One region of the Streptomyces sp. NPDC008313 genome, then DNA from elsewhere that is predicted to be linked to it. Evidence: riboswitches for the same ligand, from Rfam matches in the RefSeq annotation. Region 1 holds a riboswitch; each other region holds the start of a gene.
The links. A riboswitch is a leader RNA that binds a small molecule or an ion and turns the genes downstream of it on or off. The one in region 1 is predicted to bind cyclic di-AMP.
Positions count from the first base shown of each region.

Region 2: another riboswitch for cyclic di-AMP. It lies ahead of ACFY93_RS27940 (peptidoglycan DD-metalloendopeptidase family protein); the one in region 1 lies ahead of ACFY93_RS24110 (transglycosylase SLT domain-containing protein).
Region 3: another riboswitch for cyclic di-AMP. It lies ahead of ACFY93_RS06645 (peptidoglycan DD-metalloendopeptidase family protein); the one in region 1 lies ahead of ACFY93_RS24110 (transglycosylase SLT domain-containing protein).
Region 4: another riboswitch for cyclic di-AMP. It lies ahead of ACFY93_RS25815 (peptidoglycan DD-metalloendopeptidase family protein); the one in region 1 lies ahead of ACFY93_RS24110 (transglycosylase SLT domain-containing protein).

Region 1 covers NZ_JBIBFR010000018.1:132,542-135,738, forward strand. Annotated here, with positions in the region: gene ACFY93_RS24105 (Cof-type HAD-IIB family hydrolase) at 1-356, shown strand, start outside; gene ACFY93_RS24110 (transglycosylase SLT domain-containing protein) at 350-1,231, opposite strand; cyclic di-AMP (ydaO/yuaA leader) riboswitch at 1,237-1,394, opposite strand; gene ACFY93_RS24115 (hypothetical protein) at 1,741-1,911, opposite strand; gene ACFY93_RS24120 (polyprenyl synthetase family protein) at 2,184-3,194, shown strand.
Region 2 covers NZ_JBIBFR010000025.1:19,866-23,062, forward strand. Annotated here, with positions in the region: gene ACFY93_RS27935 (PrsW family glutamic-type intramembrane protease) at 1-432, shown strand, start outside; gene ACFY93_RS27940 (peptidoglycan DD-metalloendopeptidase family protein) at 490-1,521, opposite strand; cyclic di-AMP (ydaO/yuaA leader) riboswitch at 1,533-1,689, opposite strand; tRNA gene ACFY93_RS27945 (tRNA-Met) at 2,115-2,188, opposite strand; gene ACFY93_RS27950 (dihydrofolate reductase family protein) at 2,257-3,197, opposite strand, start outside.
Region 3 covers NZ_JBIBFR010000004.1:5,960-9,156, reverse strand. Annotated here, with positions in the region: gene ACFY93_RS06660 (helix-turn-helix domain-containing protein) at 1-26, shown strand, start outside; gene ACFY93_RS06655 (DUF6126 family protein) at 23-178, shown strand; gene ACFY93_RS06650 (tyrosine-protein phosphatase) at 226-1,023, opposite strand; cyclic di-AMP (ydaO/yuaA leader) riboswitch at 1,561-1,737, shown strand; gene ACFY93_RS06645 (peptidoglycan DD-metalloendopeptidase family protein) at 1,742-2,608, shown strand; gene ACFY93_RS06640 (GDSL-type esterase/lipase family protein) at 2,906-3,197, shown strand, end outside.
Region 4 covers NZ_JBIBFR010000021.1:65,430-68,626, forward strand. Annotated here, with positions in the region: gene ACFY93_RS25810 (insulinase family protein) at 1-1,259, shown strand, start outside; cyclic di-AMP (ydaO/yuaA leader) riboswitch at 1,486-1,643, shown strand; gene ACFY93_RS25815 (peptidoglycan DD-metalloendopeptidase family protein) at 1,656-2,423, shown strand; gene ACFY93_RS25820 (FCD domain-containing protein) at 2,700-3,197, shown strand, end outside.

The DNA of each region.
Region 1 (3,197 bases):
TGACCATGTCGGGTCCCGGCACCGTCGAACTCCAGCCATGCGGCGTGACGAAGGCGACGGGACTGGCGCGCGCCGCACGTCACCTCGGTCTGGACGCGTCCGCGACCCTCGCCTTCGGTGACATGCCGAACGACATCCCGATGTTCGACTGGGCGGCACACGGCGTGGCCATGGCCAACGCCCATCCCGAACTGCGGTCCGTCGCCGACGAGATCACCCTCTCGAACGAGGAGGACGGCGTCGCGGTCATAGTGGAACGGCTGTTCCCCGGCCCCCGCGGCGAAGCGGGAACCGGGGAACAGCCGGGCACCGGGCGCCGGTCAGGTGGGCGCCGATCCCTGGGTGACGGTCAGTAGGCGCCGTTGACGTTGTCGATCGAGCCGTACTTGTCCGCCGCGTAGTTGCAGGCGGCCGTGATGTTCGCGACCGGGTCGTACGGGTCCATCGAGGTGCCCGCCACGTGGTAGGCGGCGAAGGTCGGGTCGATGACCTGCAGCAGCCCCTTGGAGGGGGTGCCGGCGACCGCGTTGGAGTCCCAGTTGTTGATGGCCAGCGGGTTGCCCGAGGACTCACGCATGACGTTGCGGTAGATGCCGTCGTACGAACCGGGGATGCCGTTGGCGGCCATGATGTCCAGCGACTGCCGGATCCAGCCGTCGAGGTCGTTCGTGTATGTCGTCGCCGCGACCGGAGCGGCCTCGATGGACGGCGCGGAGGTGGTCGCCGTGGCGCTCTCCGTCTTCGTCACGCCGCTGCCCGCCCTCCCGGTGGAGTTCTCGCCGGAGCTCTTGTGGGCGCTCGTCGGGTTCTGGTTGCTCGCGGTGCCCTTCGAGGCGTCCGCGCTCTTGGCGCCCAGCGTCAGCCGGAGTCCGGGGTGGATCAGGGACGGGTTCTCGCCGACGGCCTCGCGGTTGTCGGCGTAGAGCTGCTTCCAGCCACCCCGCGTGGAGTGGTCCCGCGCGATCTTCGCCAGAGAGTCGCCCTTGACCACCCGGTAGCTGTGGTGCTTGACCTGCGCCTTCTCGCCCGCCTTGGCGGTGGCGTGCTGGGTGGACGCCGCCGACGCCACGGATGCCGCGGAGGTCACGGCACCGGTGGGCTCGGCGGCACTGGCGACGGTCGCGCCCATGAGGGGGAGCGCGAGGGCGGCTCCGCCCGTTCCGGTGGCGACGATGCCACGGAGGAGGGGGCTGGAGGTTCTGGTGAGGCGGTGCTTGCCACGAGCGGACATGACTGAGTTCCTCTCCGCGCCTGCGAGGTGAGCTGTCGGGTTCGGGCGGGAGGTGCCCGGCCGCGCTGACGCGTGGCTTAACCCCGAGCCGTGCCGGCTGGACCGGTACGGCGACCTACCTGGGTCCCCCGCTCCTGCCGTACTGGGTCGGTGGGTTGGTGCCGGGCGGCGGCAGGATTGGGCGGTCCGTCCGGTTCGACCGAAACGTATGCGAGAGCACATGTGCGGAACAAGGTTTGAATCCATGACGCAACTCACCTGATCAGTATGGAGTGGGTGATGTGTCGTCAGATCAAACGGATTCACAGGTTCAACTTGCAGTGCGCAAAGGCAAATGCACACACCCGGCGATATGGATCTTTCTGTCCGGCGTGACCCAATTCACGTGCTGTGGGCGGGTGTTGATGTATATCCAACCCCTGCAAAGCGCCTCATTGAGTCACGTAAGTGCTCAGGTCGGAGCTTGGTGAGGTACGTGAGATAGCGCCTATGAAGGACAAGAAGGGGAGCTAACGCACGGAGGGGCGCAAAGCGGCAATACGGGCAAGAGTGCCGCCGTCGCCGTCGCCGTCGCCGTCGCCGTCGCCGTCGTCCCCGTCGCCGTCGCCGTCGTCGTCGGCGTCTCGGCGCCCGGTGGCGGCGCGCCGGGCGACGGGCTCGGTCGAGGCCGACGTCCGCACCCGACCGGTTATCGAACATGTGGCCGAATTTGCTGAGGGGTGCGAGGTGGACGAGGGGCCGCCGGTGGTGAAGTGCCGCCGCGCGCATTCAGGTGCGGGGTCTCCTCCCGTCCGGGGGAGACGCGGGCGGGGACGGTGGGCGCTCGTGGTGATCGAAACGTGACCGGATACGCTGACTTGAGTGATGGCAGCGACACATCGACAAACCGTGTCATCGACCGAATGATCGACCGAGTTCGCCATGTGATCGTCAGCAGACAGGAGAACCTCTCGTGACCGTCGTCGGGCCGTTCGGGCTGAGCGTGCGGGACCAGGCTCTCGAAGCCGATGTCCAGGCCGGATTGGCGGCTGTCGAGTCGGGTTTGCTCGAAGCCACCAAGAGCGGGGTCCCCTTCATCACGGAGGCCGCCCAGCATCTCGTCCGCGCGGGGGGGAAGAGGTTCCGCCCGCTGCTGGTGATGCTCGCGGCACAGTTCGGTGATCCCTACGCGCCGGGTGTCGTCCCCTCGGCCGTGGTCGTCGAGCTGACCCACCTGGCCACGCTCTACCACGACGACGTCATGGACGAGGCGGAGGTGCGCCGCGGGGTGTCCAGCGCGAACACCCGCTGGGGCAACTCGGTCGCGGTCCTCACCGGCGACTTCCTCTTCGCGCGCGCCTCGCACATCCTCGCCGACCTCGGGCCCGAGGCGGTCCGCATCCAGGCGGAGGCGTTCGAGCGCCTGGTGACCGGCCAGATCCTGGAGACGGCCGGCCCCCGCGACGGCCGCGACCCCGTCGACCACTACCTGGACGTCCTCGCCGGCAAGACCGGGTCCCTGATCGCCGTCGCCGGCCGCTTCGGCGCGATGATGTCGGGCGCCGACGAGACGGTCGTGGACGTGCTCACCCAGTACGGGGAGCGGCTGGGCATGGCGTTCCAGCTCGCCGACGATGTACTGGACATCGCCTCCGACTCGCACGAGTCCGGGAAGACCCCGGGGACCGACCTGCGCGAGGGCATCGCCACGCTGCCGGTGCTGCGGCTGCGCGAGCGCGCGGAGCGGCTCGGGCTGCCCGAGGACATCGCCCTGTGCGAGCTGCTCGACTCGGATCTCACGGACGACGCCCGGCACGCCGAGGCGCTCGCCCGGCTGCGCGCCCACCCGGCGCTGGAGCAGGCCCGCCGGGACACCGTGCGGTACGCGGAGGAGGCGCGGGCCACGCTGGCGCCGCTGCCCGACTGCGACGCGAAGGTCTGCCTGCTGGAGCTGTGCGACGCGGTGGTGCACCGGGCGGGCTGACCC
Region 2 (3,197 bases), on a different contig from region 1:
GCCCGCGCCGTCGCCCAGTACGAGGCGTACGCGACGTCGCTGGCGTTCCTGCGGCACCGGGGGCGTACGGGACGCGCCGGCGCCGACTTCGTCGAACGGGAACGGGAGCTGCTGCACGAGCTGTGGCGCCGCCGCGACGTCGCCCGCCCGTCCCTCGCCTACGCGGCGCTCGCCGCGGCCCCGGCGGCCCCGGTGCGCCCGCCCTGGCCCGTCGTCCCGGCCCCGGTACCCGGACACGGCCCGGCGACGGCGTACCCGGCGTACAACCCGTATCCGGCGTCGTACAACCCGTACCCCGCGTACAACCCGTACCCGGGGCACGCCGCGCACACCGGTCACGTCCCCCTCGGCGCCTACGGGACGCGCCCCGCGTCCCAGCCGCCCCACGGGCCGTACGGCCCCCAGCACGCGCACAACCCGTATCGCACCTGAGGCGACACGGGCTGTGTGAGGTGCTGGCCGGGGCGAGAGGCCCGGGCCGGCGGTGGGTCAGGGGTTGAGGCCCTTGCTGTTCAGCCAGGCCAGCGGGTCGATCGCGGCGCCGCCGCCCGGGTGGACCTCCAGGTGGAGGTGGGGTCCGGTGACGTTGCCGGTGGCGCCGACGCGGCCGATGACGTCGCCCGTGGCGACCTTCTGCCCGGCGCTGACGCTGATCGACGACTGGTGGCAGAACCACAGCTCGGTGCCGTCGTCGAGGGTGAGGACCGTGCGGTAGCCGTACGCGCCGGACCAGCCGGCCTCGGTGACCGTGCCGCTGTGGATCGCCTTGATCGGCGTGCCCGTGGGGGCGGCGAAGTCCAGGCCGGTGTGGTGACCGGAGGACCACATGGAGCCGGAATCCCCGAAGTGCGAGGTCAGCGTGTACGAGGAGGTGGGCAGCGCGTAGTTCTTGGCGAGTTCGGCGAGGCGCTTGGCCTCGGCCTTCTCCTTGGCCTCCGCCTCCGCCTTCTTCTTCTCGGCGTCGGCCTTCTTCTCGGCCTCGTCCTTCTCCTTGGCGGCCTGCTCGGCGGCCGACTTCGCGGCAGCGGTCTCGGCTGCCTGCTGGGCCGCGCTGTCGACCTGGTCCTGCTGGGTCTCGGCCTGCTGCATGATGCGGGCGCGCAGGGCCTCACCGGCGTCCGTGGTGCCCTCTGCGGCGTCGGCGGTGGTCAGACCGGCGCCGGTGAGCGGCGTCGCGGAGTCCTCCGGCGCCTCGTCGGAGCCACCGGGCAGCAACGAGCCGACGGACGGCAGGTCCGGCATGGATATCGACACCGGCGGCTTGCCGGTCTGCGCGGTGGCCATGCCGCCCGCGCCGACTGCGGCGATGACGCCGACACCGAGGACGGTGGAGCTGCGGGCGAGCCCGCCTCCGCGCTGCTTGCTGACGCGGTGCCGGCCGCGGACGGGACGGATGGACTCCTCGGTGGGATTCCACTCCTCCCACGGTCCCTCGTCGGGGCCCCGGCCGTAGCCGAAGGTGTCGCGCTGCTTGTCGCTCGGCGCGAACGAGGTCTGCGGGGCAGGCGGGTTGGACGCCACGTGGGCGCGCTCCTTTCCTTCCTTCTCGCCTACCGGGTTAGCTGACGGGTTCGGAGCAGGAAGGTCTCCTACGCGCGTAAATCACCGTGCGGACACAGTGAAAGACGCTCGATTCACCCCAAGTTGGTGGTTCCCCGGTTCCCTCGCGGGATTCGGCGCGTGCGCACGGAGCCGCCTCTCGTGACGGCTGGGACGACCGCGCTGCGTTATCGAACGTTAATAGACGCGGGTGCAGTATTCCAAGCCGTTCCGGGTAATCATTCCCGTTCTTGGCCAGGACTTTCAGGTCAAGCACGGTCAAATTCGGGCGAGTTGACCGCACCCTCATGGAGAGTATCACCTGACGGTACGTCAAGCCGATATGCGGCGAGGCGCCGGGCGATCACGCGCCGTGACCGTCGGCCGACCGCGGGCGACGGAGCCCACCACGTCAAGACACGGAAGCCGGCGAACCGGAGCGGGCGAACCGGAGCGGGCGAACCGGAGGAGTGGATGTGCCGGAGCCGGCAGAACGGTCTCGGCGAGACGGGCCGAGGTCATCGCAGAAAAAACCTGAGGCCGGAACTCGATGAGTTCCGGCCTCAGGCCTTCAGTAGCGGGGACAGGATTTGAACCTGCGACCTCTGGGTTATGAGCCCAGCGAGCTACCGAGCTGCTCCACCCCGCGTCGGTAAGACCAGTGTACGCCATCCGGGAGGTCCCGCGCACACGCGTTTGCGCAGGCCGTCGGGGGTGCTACTCCAGGAGGTGCCGGTTCGGGGCCATGGCCTGCGCCTCGTACTCCGGGAGTACGACGACGACGGCGCCCTCCGCGGCGAGAATCCCGCTGCCGTCGGCGTCCTTGACGAAGGTGTCGGGCTCACGCCAGGCGGTCACGACCCGGCGCACCCCCGCGTCGAGGATCAGCCGGGCGCAGGGCGCGGGCCGGGAGGCGCGGCGGGCGCAGGGCTCCAGGCTGCTGTAGACGGTGGCGTCCGCCAGCCGCGGGTCACCGGGGGTGATCTTGGCCAGCGCGGCCTCCTCGGCGTGCGCCACCGGATCGCCGCCCTCCCGGGAGTGACCGCGGGCCAGCTCGGTGCCGTCCGCGGCGACGACCACCGCGCCCACGCTGAACGCGGTCTCGGAGGGCGGGCACAGCGCGGCGAGTTCACAGGCGAGCGCCAGCCAGCGCCGGTCGGCGGCGGCGTCGGCGCCCGCGGTCCCGGGTGCGGTGGGGACGTACCGCATGAGGACGATGTCGCCGACGGGCCGGGTCTCCAGCAGCCGCATCCGGCCGGGCGGATAGGCGCCGGGCCCGAACAGCCGGGGCGCGCCCGGCTGGCCGACGAAGATCGGAGCGAGCGCGAGGTGGAGCTCGTCGGCGAGGGCCTGCCGCATCAGCTGGGTGTGGACCCGGCCGCCGCCCTCGACCATGAGGCGCCGGACGCCGCGTACGTCCCCGAGGTGGTCGAGTACGGCCCGCCAGTCGAGCTCGGGGCCGAGCGCGACGACGTCCGCCGCGAGCCCGCGCAGCCGCTCGGCGCCCTTGTCGGTGGTGTAGACGGCCTTGTCGCCGCCGGTGTGCCAGAAGGGGGCGGCCGGGTCGAGGTCGCCGGACGCGGTGACCGCGACCTTCAGCGGGTACTCGGGGCGGCCGTCGGCGACTCTGGCGGCGCGCCGCTCGGGGGAGTTGACCA
Region 3 (3,197 bases), on a different contig from region 1:
ATCACACCCACGGAGAGACGTCATGACACAGCCGCCGGAACCCGCCCCCCGCCGCAGGTCCATGGAAGAGAAGTTCCCGAGGTCGCTGTGGGTGCGGCTGGTCATCTACGTCGCCGTCGGCCACCTCTTCGCCGCCTTCGTCTACCTGCTGTTCACTCTGGGAGCACAGAACCAGTAGCCGTCCGGTGCCGGCCCTCACGACCGGCCCCTCCGCGCGCGCCCGCTTCAGTCCAGCAGGCGCGCGCGCAGCTGTTCCCGCACCTCGGGGGTGAGCTTCAGGCCCTCCCGCAGATAGGTGTCGACACCGCCCCAGGTCCCCTCGATCGTGTCGAAGGCCGCCGCGAGGTACTCGGCGCGCGCGTCGAAGAGCGGGCTGAGCAGCTCCATCACCTCGGGCGAGTACGCGTCGGGCGACGTGTTGCTGCGCCGTACCTTGTACCGGCGGTGCGTGGCGTTGGACTGCAGGTAGTCCGTGACGATGGCGTCCCGCTCCACTCCTACGGCGAGAAGCGTCACGGCGACCGACAGGCCCGCGCGGTCCTTGCCGGCCGCGCAGTGCATCAGCGCGGGCACGCTGTCCTCGGCGAGTGCCCGCAGCACCTGGGAGTGCTCGGCGGTGCGGTCCGTGATGATGGAGCGGTACGAGTTGATCATCCGGTCCGCGCCCTTGCCGTCCGCCAGCAGGGAGCGCAGCCGGCCGAGATCGCCCTCGCGGACCATCTTCCAGAACTCGACACCGTGCGCCGGGTCGCTCAGCGGCAGGTTCACGTTGCGCACGCCCGGCAGCTCGACGTCCAGGCCGTCCAGCTTGCGGTCGGCCGCGTTGCGGAAGTCGAAGATCGTGTGCAGGCCGAGGGAGGCGAGGAACGCCGCGTCCTCCCGCGTCGCGTGCGCGAGATGACCGCTGCGGAACAGCCGCCCGTGGCGTATCCGGCGACCGTCCACGGTCGGCAGTCCGCCCACGTCACGGAAGTTGCGCACGCCGGCCAGCTCGGGCTCGGTCGACGGGACCTGCTGCGTCATGGGGGCTCCTCCCAATCGGCCGCCGACGCTGCTCGGCATCGCTCGCCGACGGGTGCCTCCCGACGATACGACATGGGTTCCCGGGGCAATCAGTTGTCCACGGGACCATCGCGGGCAGTGGCGGTGGCGGTGACGGCAGTGGCGGCGGCAGGGGTGGCGGTGGCGCCGCCGACGGAGTCCAGGTCGCTCCGTTACGGGTGATCTGTCCGGTATGGCCGCACTGGTACTTCTCTTCTGATTAGCGCTTTTATGCTGACTGATCCTAAATAGCAGGATTGGTCACAACTGGCCCTGGGATAAGGCCCCGTGATCCCGTTGCGCGTGAGCAGCGTCATAACCGTGACGGTGCGTCGTGGCCGCCCGTGCGTAATTCCCCTTTGTTCTCCAGCCTTTCAGGGAAAGGGAAAGATCACTGATCCACGCAGGGTGACCGCGAATTGGCCGATGGATCAAGAGAAATGGGCCCCGGGGAAATCCGCTGCTTGTCGCGGCGCGTCCCGTTCGCTTACGTTCAGCCTCAATCCGGACGGACGCCCAATCCTGCCGCCGCCCGGAATCCGCACACTCACCCGTACACGGCAGGAGCGGGGGACCCACAGGTAAAACGCCTGTTCCGGTTCCCGGAACGGCTAGGGGTAAAGCCGCGTGGCATACGTGGCCGGACATCTCCAGTCCGAACCCGACAGCTCACCTCGCAGGCGCCGGAGAGGAATTCGCCATGCCCGCGAAGGGTAAGCACCGCCGTCCCAAGTCCGCCTTCTTCACCCGCTCGATCGCAGTCGCCACCACCGGTGGCGCGGCGCTCGCGCTGCCGCTGATGGGTGCCGCCGGCGCTCACGCCGCGACCCCCTCGGCGGCCGTCTCCTCGGTCACGGGGAAGGTCGCCGCCGCCCCCGCCGCCGCTCACAAGGCCGGGACGAAGACGTACACGGTCGAGGCAGGCGACTACCTGTCGAAGATCGCCGACGAGCAGAACGTCGACGGCGGCTGGAAGAAGCTGTACTCGGACAACCGCGCGGCCGTCGGCGACGACCCGTCGCTGATCCACCCGGGTCTGAAGCTGACGCTCGGCAAGAAGGCGGCGGCGCCGAGCAAGGCCGCTCAGCCCGCCGAGAAGACCTCGGCCCCGGCCCCCGCCGCGAAGCCCGCCCCCGCCGCCGACACGGCCACCGACTCCGGCTACACCCTGCCGGTCCAGAGCTCCTCCGTCGGCACCGCCTACAAGACCGCGGGCAGCATGTGGTCCAGCGGCTACCACACCGGCGTCGACTTCGTGGTTCCGACCGGCACCACCATCAAGTCGATCGCGGCGGGCACCGTCGTCTCGGCCGGCTGGGGCGGCGCGTACGGCAACGAGGTCATCGTCCAGCACGCGGACGGCAAGTACTCGCAGTACGCCCACCTGTCGCAGTTGTCCGTCTCGGCCGGCCAGACCGTGACCGAGGGGCAGCAGCTCGGCCTCTCCGGTGCGACCGGCAACGTCACGGGCCCCCACCTGCACTTCGAGATCCGCACCACGCCGAGCTACGGCTCGGACGTGGACCCGGTGGCGTACCTGCGCTCCCACGGCGTCACCGTCGGCTGACGCGTCGGTGACACGGCCGAAGGCCGGACCCCCGCCCGGGGTCCGGCCTTCGGCCTTCCGTCGTCCGCTCACCCCGTACCCGCAGCCGTACCCCCATCCCGCACCCGCACCTGAACCCGCGGTGGCCGGGAGCCGGTCGGCCGCCATCGGCCGTGGGGGCCTTATTCCGAGTTGACCAACACTTGACGCGTGGCTTATCTCACCGTCCGTCAACCCCTCCCTACGGTCGCGTAGCTCACATCGGAAGGTGAATCATGGACCGACGTGGCAGACGATTCGAAGAGTGACAGCACAGCGGTGATCGGGTCGTACGTGGCGGTGGGGGACAGCTTCACCGAGGGCGTCGGCGATCCGGGCCCCGACGGGTCCTACCTGGGCTGGGCCGACCGGTTCGCGGTACTCCTCGCGGACCGGCGTCCCGAGGGGGACTTCACCTACATCAATCTGGCCGTGCGCGGAAAGCTCCTCGACCAGGTGGTCGCGGACCAGCTCCCGCGCGCCAGGGAACTCGCCCCGGACATGGTCTCCTTCTGCGCGGGCGGCAACGACATCATCCGGCCGGGCACCGACCCCGACGAGGTCGCGGAGC
Region 4 (3,197 bases), on a different contig from region 1:
GCCAGCAGGTCGTCGCCGTGGAGATGATGCTGGACGCGCCGCTCGACGCCGAGCCCGCGGGCCTCGACGGCATCGCCACGATCATGGCCCGGGCGTTCTCCGAGGGCACCGACAAGCACACCGCCGAGGAGTTCGCCGCCGAGCTCGAGCGCTGCGGCGCCACCCTCGACGCGCACGCCGACCACCCCGGCGTGCGGCTGTCGCTCGAAGTCCCCGCGTCCCGGCTCGCCAAGGCGCTCGGCCTGGTCGCCGACGCCCTGCGCGCCCCGGCGTTCGACGACAGCGAGATCGAGCGGCTCGTCCGCAACCGGCTCGACGAGATCCCGCACGAGACGGCCAACCCCGCCCGCCGCGCCGCGAAGGAGCTCTTCAAGGAGCTGTTCCCCGTCACGGCCCGTATGTCGCGGCCGCGCCAGGGCACCGAGGAGACGGTCGCGGCCATCGACTCGGCGGCCGTGCGCGCCTTCTACGAGAAGCACGTCCGCCCCGCCACGGCCACCGCCGTCGTCGTCGGCGACCTCACCGGCATCGACCTGGGGGCGCTGCTCGCCGACACCCTCGGCTCCTGGACGGGTTCGTCCGCCGAACCCCGCCCGGTGCCCGCGGTGACCGCGGACGACACCGGCCGGGTCGTCATCGTGGACCGCCCCGGCGCCGTCCAGACCCAGCTGCTCATCGGCCGTGTCGGCGCCGACCGCCACGACCGCGTCTGGCCCGCCCAGGTGCTCGGCACGTACTGCCTGGGCGGCACCCTCACCTCGCGTCTGGACCGTGTCCTGCGCGAGGAGAAGGGATACACCTACGGCGTACGGGCGTTCGGCCAGGTGCTCCGCTCCGCCCCGGACGGCACGGGCGCCGCGCTGCTCGCCATCAGCGGATCCGTGGACACGCCCAACACGGGCCCCGCGCTCGACGACCTCTGGAAGGTCCTGCGCACCCTCGCCGCCGACGGTCTGACGGACGCCGAGCGCGACGTCGCCGTGCAGAACCTCGTGGGGGTGGCGCCGCTCAAGTTCGAGACGGCGGCAGCCGTCGCGGGCACGCTGGCGGACCAGGTCGAGCAGCACCTGCCCGACGACTACCAGTCGACGCTGTATCAGCAGCTCGCCGAGACGGGCACCGTGGAGGCCACCGCGGCCGCCGTCAACGCCTTCCCGGTGGACCGTCTGGTGACCGTCCTGGTGGGCGACGCCGTGCAGATCGCCGAGGTGGTGCGCGACCTCGGCATCGGCGAAGTGAGCGTCGTGCCCGCAGAGTAGAGGCGCCGGCACCGGCAGGGGCCCTGACGGCCGATGGGTCGTCAGGGCCCCTTCGCGTGGAACCGTTCGGCGCCCCGCCCCGGCCGTTTGTCCGTATTGGTAGGGAGGTTGACCATCTGCCCTGTGGCGTACGCTACAAAATCCGTGATCCGTTTGTTGTTCGAATGTGGTCGCGCTTAGCGTCGGTCCGGCTGTTCGTCAGGCAGTGCGCCGCGCCCGCGGCACCGGACAGTCATCGCCGAGTCCCCTATGGCGCGAGCCTGGGGAGCCGGGGACCCACCGCAGTCCCTGGGGTGAATCGGGCGCCCTCCCGCAGGGCACCCGTAGGAGACCTTCCTGCTCCGAACCCGTCAGCTAACCCGGTAGGCGAGAGGGAAGGAAAGGATCAGCCACTTCATGGCGTTCACCCGTGCCACCGGGAAACACCGTCGTCCGAGCCGGATGAGCCGCACCACCGCGAGCGCCGCCGGCGTCGCGGCGCTCACCACCACCGGTGTCATCGGAACCCTGGCCTCCCCGGCGCTCGCCGCCGCCCCGGCCTCGGTCGAGCAGACCGGACTGACGAAGGCCATCACCATCGGCGACTCGGTCGCCGACCAGGTCGGCGCGCAGGCCACCGCGCAGCAGCAGGCCGCAGAGGTCGCCGCCGCCGAGAAGGCGGCCGAGGAGGCCGCGTTCAAGAAGGCCGAGGAAGAGGTCAAGAAGGAGCGCGAGGCGAGGGTGCGTGCCGCCCGGGAGGCCGAGCGCAAGCGTCTCAACACCTTCGTCGCCCCGATCGCCGGCTCGTACGTCTCCACCGGCTACCAGAGCAGCAGCTCCCTGTGGTCCTCCGGCAGCCACACGGGCGTCGACTTCCACGCCGCCTCCGGCACGTCCGTGCACGCGGTCGGCTCGGGCACCGTCGTCGAGGCGGGCTGGGGCGGCGCCTACGGCAACAACGTCGTGATCAAGATGCACGACGGCACGTACACGCAGTACGGCCACCTGTCGTCCATCGGCGTCTCGGTCGGCCAGACGGTCACCCCCGGCCAGCAGATCGGCCTCTCCGGGGCGACCGGCAACACCACGGGACCGCACCTGCACTTCGAGGCCCGGACGACCGCGGAGTACGGCTCGGACATCGACCCCGTCGCGTACCTCCGCTCGCACGGCGTCCGCCTCTGAGACATCCGCGCGCATCGCGCTCCCCGAAGGCCCCGGCTCCCCGAGCCGGGGCCTTCGGCGTCCCGGTGGCCCGCCCTCCCGTACCCCGTCCCGTTCCTCGTTTCCCGTTTCGCCGTCCGCACGCCTTCCGTTCGCCTCTAGGGTTCCCCTCTCTTCGTGTCCGGAAAATATCCCCGGATTCCGGATCGCCGTCGGAAATGCGGCGCCGCTGCAATAACATCGGTGAGAACACGCCGCTCGCCGGCGTTTCACGGGGACGGAAAACGGAGGCCGGTCATGCGCATTCCCGCGCGCTCGGTATGCACGGCGATCCGGGACGACATCGTCTCCGGTGTCCACGAGCGCGGCGGCCGGCTCACCGAGGAACTGCTGGCCCGCCGCTACGGCGTCTCGCGGGTCCCGGTGCGCGAGGCGCTGCGGACCCTGGAGGCGGAGGGCTTCGTGGTCACCCGCCGGCACGCGGGCGCGTGCGTGGCCGAACCCACCGAGCAGGAGGCCGCCGACCTCCTGGAGATGCGGCTGCTGCTGGAGCCGCTCGGAGCCGCCCGCGCCGCCCAGCGCCGCACCGAGGCCCACCTCAAGGTGCTGCGCGGACTGGTCAGGCTCGGCCGGGAGCGTGCCCGCAGGGGCGACAGCGAGGATCTGCGCTCCCTGGGCGGCTGGTTCCACGAGACGCTCGCGCAGGCCTCCGGCAGCCCCGCGCTGACCTCGACCCTCGCGCAGCTGCGGCGCAAGATCGCCTGGATGTACGCGGTCGAGACGCCGGCCGATCCG